2 regions of the Enterobacter sp. Taxon_8 genome follow, and region 2 is predicted to be linked to the other one. Evidence: predicted binding sites of a transcription regulator. Region 2 holds the regulator's gene; the other holds the start of a gene.

Region 1 (3,776 bases), 1.7 Mb from region 2:
CGCGTAACGATATGGAACAGTGGCTAATGAATACGGTGGCTCAGCAATCCCGTCAGGCAGGGATCGCCATGCCGCAGGTGGCGATTTACCATGCCCCGGACATTAACGCTTTCGCCACGGGCGCCCGTCGTGATGCGTCGCTGGTGGCCGTCAGCACCGGATTGCTGCAGAACATGAGCCGTGACGAAGCCGAAGCGGTTATTGCCCACGAAATCAGCCATATCGCCAACGGTGACATGGTGACCATGACCCTGATTCAGGGCGTGGTAAACACCTTCGTGATCTTCATCTCCCGTATTCTGGCGCAGATCGCGGCAGGCTTTATGGGCGGAAACCGTGACGAAGGTGAAGAGAGCAACGGCAACCCGCTGATCTACTTCGCCGTTTCGATGGTTCTGGAGCTGGTATTCGGTATTCTGGCCAGCATCATCACCATGTGGTTCTCCCGCCACCGTGAATTCCACGCGGATGCCGGCTCGGCGAAGCTGGTTGGTCGTGAGAAGATGATTGCCGCGCTGCAGCGCCTGAAAACCAGCTATGAGCCGCAGGAAGCGAACAGCATGATGGCCTTCTGCATTAACGGTAAGTCCAAATCGCTGAGCGAGCTGTTTATGTCTCACCCGCCGCTGGATAAACGTATTGAAGCGCTGCGCAGTGGGGAATACCTGAAGTAAGGCAAAGAACCCTACTAAGCCGGGCAGGAGAACACTCCGCCCGGCTTTTTTTATGCCTGAACTCTGGGCTGGGTCACACGCAGGCCGCTGACGACCGCCGCGAGCGAGGCAAGGGCTCCCGCGGAGAGAAGCGCAACATGGTTGCCGTTTTGCCCGGCGAGGTTAAACATCAGGGCGACCAGCGCTGCGCCGCTGCTTTGTCCCAGAATGCGCGCGGTTCCCAGCATGCCGCTGGCACCTCCGCTGCGATGGCGCGGCGCGGAGGTGATGATGGTGTGATTGTTAGGGGACTGGAACAGGCCAAACCCTGCGCCGCACAGGATCATGCGCCAGATGATGTCCAGATCGGTTGGCGATGACGGTAGCAGAGCCAGCGCGAAAAGGCCTGTCGCCATCACCGCAAGCCCCAATGCTCCCAGTAAACCGGCATGGACGCGTTCAATGAGGTAACCTGCCAGCGGCGCCATCACCATTGTCGCCAGCGGCCAGGGGGTTAACAGCAGGCCGGTCTCCACTTCTGAACGGCCTACCACGCTCTGCAAAAAGAAGGGCAGAGAAACCAGGGCCAGCATCTGGGCGCAGAAGGAGCAGACGGACGTGCAAATGGAGAGGGAAAAGAGGGGGATACGCAGCAGGTCAACGGGCAGTAAAGGCACAGGGAGAGTGAGCTGGCGGCGAACAAACAAGAAGCCGATCGCCAGCAGGGCGATAAGCTCCACACCGGTAAGCATCAGGGACTGTCCCTGCGCAAAGCCGCTCAGCGCCGTAATCAGCAGGCCAAAGGTCAGGGCATTCATCACCGCACTCGCCACGTCGAAGCGCGGCATGGTGCTTTTGGGACCGTTAGCGGGTAGAAAGCGCAGGGCAAAGAAGATGGCGACAATACCCAGCGGCACGTTAATAGCGAACAGCCATTGCCATGACGCAACGGAAAGGATCGCCGCCGCAATGGTTGGTCCGGCGGCAGAAGAGACGGCGACTATAAAAGAATTTATCCCCATGCCGCGCCCCAGATGGCGTTGCGGATAAATTAAGCGGATCAACGCCGTGTTTACGCTCATGAGCGCCGCGCCGCCAAAACCTTGCGCAATGCGGGCAAGCGTCAGGGTATGCAGTGAATCCGAAAGGGCGCATAGCAAGGACGTGAAGGTGAAAACCACCAGACCGCACTGATACACCCGACGGTAACCGAACATATCGCCCAGGAAAGAGAACGAGAGCAGGGAAACCACGATCGCAATCTGGTAGGCATTAACTATCCATATCGAACTGGCGGGAGAGGCGTGCAGGTCGCTGGCGATGGTTGGCAAGGCAACGTTCGCGATTGCGCCGTCAAGGACGGCCATTGAGATACCGATAATGATGGTGGCTATCGCGCCATACCGCAGGGGTAAAGGCAGGCCATCGGAAAGGGTCTTTTCCATTAAGATTAAAAAAGCTCAGCGTGAAATTATTCTCAGGATAACTATTTTAGCATTGTTACAGCCGCGATATGTCGCAGATTTGTAACGAAGTAAACGCGGATTGATTGCAGGTGACATGACGGGAACTTATAATAAAAACCGGTTCTGATTTTTATAAAACACTCTCTATGAGGTGGTAAATGGCTATTGCGGATTTGGATAAACAGCCAGATTCTGTTTCTTCCGTGCTGAAGGTGTTTGGCATCTTACAGGCGCTGGGAGAAGAGCGTGAAATAGGTATTACAGAGTTGTCGCAGCGCGTGATGATGTCTAAAAGCACCGTATATCGCTTTTTGCAAACCATGAAGTCGCTGGGCTATGTCGCCCAGGAAGGCGAATCTGAAAAATATTCTCTGACGCTGAAGCTGTTTGAACTGGGTGCCCGCGCGCTACAAAATGTTGACCTGATCCGCAGCGCTGATATTCAGATGCGCGAAATCTCTCGTCTGACTAAAGAGACCATCCATCTCGGTGCGCTGGATGAAGACAGTATTGTTTACATCCATAAAATCGACTCCATGTACAATCTGCGCATGTATTCGCGCATTGGTCGTCGCAACCCGCTCTACAGTACCGCAATTGGTAAGGTTCTGCTGGCGTGGCGCGATCGTGAGGAAGTGAAGCAGATCCTCGAAGGCGTTGAATACAAGCAAAGTACCTCACGAACCATTACCAGCACAGACGCACTGTTAACGGTGCTGGATCACGTACGCCAGCAGGGGTATGGCGAAGATAATGAAGAGCAGGAAGAGGGGCTGCGCTGCATAGGCGTTCCGGTGTTTGACCGCTTTGGCGTGGTGATTGCGGGCTTAAGTATCTCCTTCCCAACCTTACGCTTCTCTGAAGAGCGTTTGCATGAGTATGTGGCTATTCTGCACACTGCCGCACGTAAAATTTCTGCACAGATGGGATATCACGAATACCCGTTTTAATCCCTCTTCGTAAAAAACGCCGCATCTGATGCGGCGTTTTTTTGCGTCATAATCAGACTGATTAGCCATTATCAATCACGACGGATGTTTTACGCAGTACAGGGCAGTGGGTTAAGCCAACGATCCCGCTGTCAGTATGCAGATACTGGGCTGTGCTCATTCCTTGTGCTGTTAAATATTTACACTGAATGCCTAACCCGGCTGCGTTTTCGGTGCTCCCCACGAGCACGCCATAGCCCGATAACAGAAGGCCAATCCAGACAAGGGCGAGTACAATAATTGTTCGAACAATAAAGCGCATCATTACCTCTTTTATCGTTGTTATCGTAATGCTAGCGTAATGTGTTTACGTGATGAAACAAGTGCATGATTCTGAAAAAAAGCGTGATAGAGGCACAGTTAGTCCTTGTTTAAGATAAGCGTGATAACCTCGCTACATCAGGTTTTAAGACGGAGTGTGGAGTGAAAAAAATACGCTGGGTGATTCTGGTTATCGTGCTGATAGCGTGCGTGGTGTTATGGACGCAGACGATCAATGTGATGTGCGATCAGGATGTACAGTTTTTTAGCGGCGTTTGCGCAATCAACAAGTTTATTCCGTGGTAAGAGACATTTTTTCTCAACGTGATTTCCTTCCTTCGCGCCAGTGGTAAAATAGACGTTTTTATTGAGGTGGTGAAATGGGTGAGTTACTGAATTCAGGGCTG
Region 2 (3,776 bases):
TTCATGGCGCGTAAGCCACTGAAAATCTTTCTGTTGGCTTTGCTGCTGTTCCAGCAGGATTTTCTCTTCGTCAGTAAGTGCCTGCAAACTTTGCTGTAACTGCTGCTGTTGCTCTTCACTCAACAGCACGACGCCCGCCGCCTGCGCCTCGCATTTTTCAAGCACGCTGCGGGCGGCTTTGTGTTTTTCAAACACCATGGCGGAAATCTGGCCGTAGATCTCGGTGCCGGTCAGCTCTTCCAGTAGCTCGGCACGATCGCTCGGTTTGGCGTTGAGGAAGGCAGCAAACTGCCCCTGTGAGAGCAGCATCGAGCGGGTAAAGCGGCCATAGTCCAGCCCGGTGAGCGCGGCGGTTTGCTCCAGTTTATCCGTCACTTTGTCGGCCAGGATTTTGCCATCTTCGCAGCGCGCCAGCTCAACGCGCGGTGCCTGCAGGTTCCCGTCAGACTGGTTGCGCGCCCGGTTCTGGCTCCAGAAGGCGCGGTAGGCGATGCCTTTTACCTCGAACTCCACTTCCGCCAGGCACTCGGCGGTGTCGCGCGTCATCAGATCGTTTTGCGCCTGGGAGACCTTATTCAGGCGCGGCGTTTCGTGATAAAGCGCCAGACAGATGGCGTCGAGCAGGGTAGTTTTACCTGCCCCGGTCGCGCCGGTGATGGCAAACAGCCCGTTGCTGGCAAACGGCTCAGCGGTAAAGTCAATTTTCCACTCGCCCTTGAGGGAGTTGATATTTTTCAGGCGCAGGCTCAGAATTTTCACGCGTTTTCTTCCTCATCATTGAGCGCGTGCAGGGTATGGCTGAACAGTTCGCTGAGCCTTGCGCGCTTCGTGTCGTCGATTTCCTCCTGCGAGAGCCTGCGTTCAAACACCTCTTCAACCCGAAGCTCACTGAGCGTTTCGCGTTGAGCGCTTAACAGAATTTTCTCGCGCTGCTCGCGGCTGCGGCGCACCAGTAACACCTCTACCGGTAAGTCTTCGGTCAGTGCCTGGATTTTTCGCTGCATATCGTGCAGGTAGTCGTCGGTGGTGATTTCGATATCCAGCCAGACGGGGGGATCTTGCTCGACGCCGCGCCACTGCTCCAGCTGGGCGGTAATGGCGTCGAGATCGCCCTTCAGCACCGCCAGCGGCTGGGTGACGGGTACCTCCAGTGTTTCGACGGCGCTGAGTTTGCCCTCGCTAAAACTCACCAGATGCACGGATTTGGCTTTGCCCGTTTCGTCAAAGCTGAGCGAAACAGGTGAGCCACAGTAGCGGATATGCTCGCAGCCGCCGATGACCTGAGCGCGGTGGATGTGGCCGAGCGCGATGTAGTCGGCTGGCGGGAAGTTTTGCGCCGGAAAGGCATCCAGCGTGCCGATATAGATGTCACGCACGGCGTCACTTTTACTGGCCCCGACCGTGGTGAGATGCCCGGTTGCAATCACCGGAATCGGCTGGTCACCCCGCAGTGCACAGGCTTCGGCGTGCTGCTGGTGGTAATAGTCGGTGATGGCCTGTAATAAATGCTGCTGCTTTTCCGCACCCGACAGCCCCGCCTGGCTTTGCACGATGTCGCGCGGACGTAAAAACGGTATCGGACACAGCACCGCCCCCGGCGACCCGTCGCGTTTTTTCAGGATCTGCGGGGCGTGCCCGGCGCTGGCGACGACGGTGGTATTGAGAAACGCCAGGATGTCGCGGGATTCATTCAGCGTTGCGACGGAATCGTGGTTGCCGGCGACAATCACCAGATGACACCCTGTTTGCTGCAAATTCACCACGAAGCGGTTGTACAGCTCGCGCGCGTAGCTCGGCGGCGAGCCGGTATCAAAAATATCTCCCGCCACGATAATCGCGTCCACCTCATGCGTCCGGGCCGTTTCCAGCAGCCAGCCCAGGAACGCTTCATGTTCAGCCGCACGGCTTTTGCTGTAAAAATTTTGACCCAGATGCCAGTCCGAGGTGTGAAGTATGCGCATAGCTGATCCGTGGCAAAAAAGAGAAAGCAGGATTATAAACGTTCAGAGAAGGGAAAATAACCGCTGTAATAAAACAACGGTTTGCCCGTTAACGTGGTACTGTTTTTCATAAATCTGTCATAAATCTGACGCATAATGGCGCCGAATTACAAACTTGTAACGTAAATAAGATAAGACAGGGCAAAGTATGGCGAGACGTATTCTGGTCGTAGAAGATGAAGCTCCAATTCGTGAAATGGTGTGCTTCGTGCTCGAGCAAAACGGCTTCCAGCCGGTTGAAGCGGAAGATTATGACAGCGCAGTGAACCAGCTGAATGAACCCTGGCCCGATCTGATTCTGTTGGACTGGATGTTGCCCGGCGGCTCCGGACTGCAGTTTATCAAACACCTGAAACGTGAAGCGCTGACCCGCGATATCCCGGTTGTGATGCTCACGGCGCGCGGAGAAGAAGAGGATCGCGTGCGCGGTCTGGAGACCGGTGCGGACGATTACATTACTAAACCGTTCTCCCCAAAAGAGCTGGTGGCTCGCATTAAAGCCGTGATGCGCCGTATTTCGCCGATGGCGGTGGAAGAGGTGATCGAAATGCAGGGGCTGAGCCTTGATCCTACTTCTCACCGTGTGATGACCGGTGAAAATCCCCTCGACATGGGGCCTACCGAATTTAAACTCCTGCACTTCTTTATGACCCACCCGGAGCGCGTTTACAGCCGCGAGCAGTTGCTGAATAACGTCTGGGGAACTAACGTGTATGTCGAAGACCGGACGGTTGATGTACATATTCGCCGCCTGCGAAAAGCACTGGAATTGAGCGGCCACGATCGCATGGTGCAGACGGTCCGCGGCACGGGTTATCGTTTTTCTACCCGTTTCTGAACAATGACAGGAGTATGACGCGTGCTGGAACGTCTGTCATGGAAAAGGCTCGTCTTTGAACTGATCTTATGCTGTATTCCGGCCTTCATTCTGGGGGCCTTTCTTGGACACCTGCCGTGGTTTCTGCTGGCGTCGGTCACCGGGCTGTTGATCTGGCATTTCTGGAATCTGCTGCGCCTCTCCTGGTGGCTGTGGGTTGACCGAAGCATGACGCCGCCGCCGGGAAGCGGCAGCTGGGAGCCGCTGCTTTACGGTCTGCATCAGATGCAGATGCGTAATAAAAAGCGTCGCCGCGAGCTGGGAAGCCTGATTAAGCGTTTTCGCAGCGGTGCAGAGTCGCTGCCGGATGCCGTGATCCTGACCACCGAAGAAGGGACGATCTTCTGGTGTAACGGCCTGGCGCAGCAGCTGCTGGGCCTGCGCTGGCCGGATGACAATGGCCAGAATATCCTCAACCTTCTGCGCTATCCCGAGTTCACGCTGTATCTGAAAAAGCGTGATTTCACCCGTCCGCACAATCTGAAGCTCAATAATGGCCGCCATCTGGAAATACGCGTGATGCCCTACAGCGATAAGCAGTGGCTGATGGTGGCGCGCGATGTTACCCAGATGCACCAGCTGGAAGGGGCGCGTCGCAACTTCTTCGCCAACGTCAGCCACGAACTGCGAACCCCGTTGACCGTGCTGCAGGGCTACCTGGAGATGATGCAGGAGCAAACGCTGGAAGGTGCGCCGCGTGAAAAAGCGCTGCACACCATGCGCGAGCAAACGCACCGGATGGAAGGCCTGGTGAAGCAGCTGCTGACGCTCTCGAAGATTGAAGCGGCGCCAACGCTCGCGCTAAATGACACCATTGATGTCCCGATGATGCTGCGGGTCGTGGAGCGTGAAGCGCAGACGTTAAGCCACAAAAAGCATCACCTGACCTTTGACGTCGA

Evidence for each region. Region 2 encodes PhoB, which activates phosphate uptake and scavenging genes when phosphate is short. Its sites were predicted from a motif close to CTGTCATAAAACTGNCNNAT; they were not measured.
Region 1: the regulator PhoB is predicted to act here: its motif matches at 2,167-2,186, upstream of kdgR (DNA-binding transcriptional regulator KdgR).

Annotation. Positions count from the first base shown of each region.
Region 1 is NZ_CM177989.1:1,813,101-1,816,876, forward strand. It holds gene htpX (protease HtpX) at 1-674, shown strand, start outside; gene AC4IBF_RS08590 (MFS transporter) at 725-2,098, opposite strand; gene kdgR (DNA-binding transcriptional regulator KdgR) at 2,278-3,069, shown strand; gene AC4IBF_RS08600 (YobH family protein) at 3,131-3,370, opposite strand; gene mgrB (PhoP/PhoQ regulatory lipoprotein MgrB) at 3,532-3,675, shown strand; gene AC4IBF_RS08610 (YebO family protein) at 3,750-3,776, shown strand, end outside.
Region 2 is NZ_CM177989.1:3,553,030-3,556,805, reverse strand. It holds gene sbcC (exonuclease subunit SbcC) at 1-759, opposite strand, end outside; gene sbcD (exonuclease subunit SbcD) at 756-1,961, opposite strand; gene phoB (phosphate response regulator transcription factor PhoB) at 2,149-2,838, shown strand; gene phoR (phosphate regulon sensor histidine kinase PhoR) at 2,860-3,776, shown strand, end outside.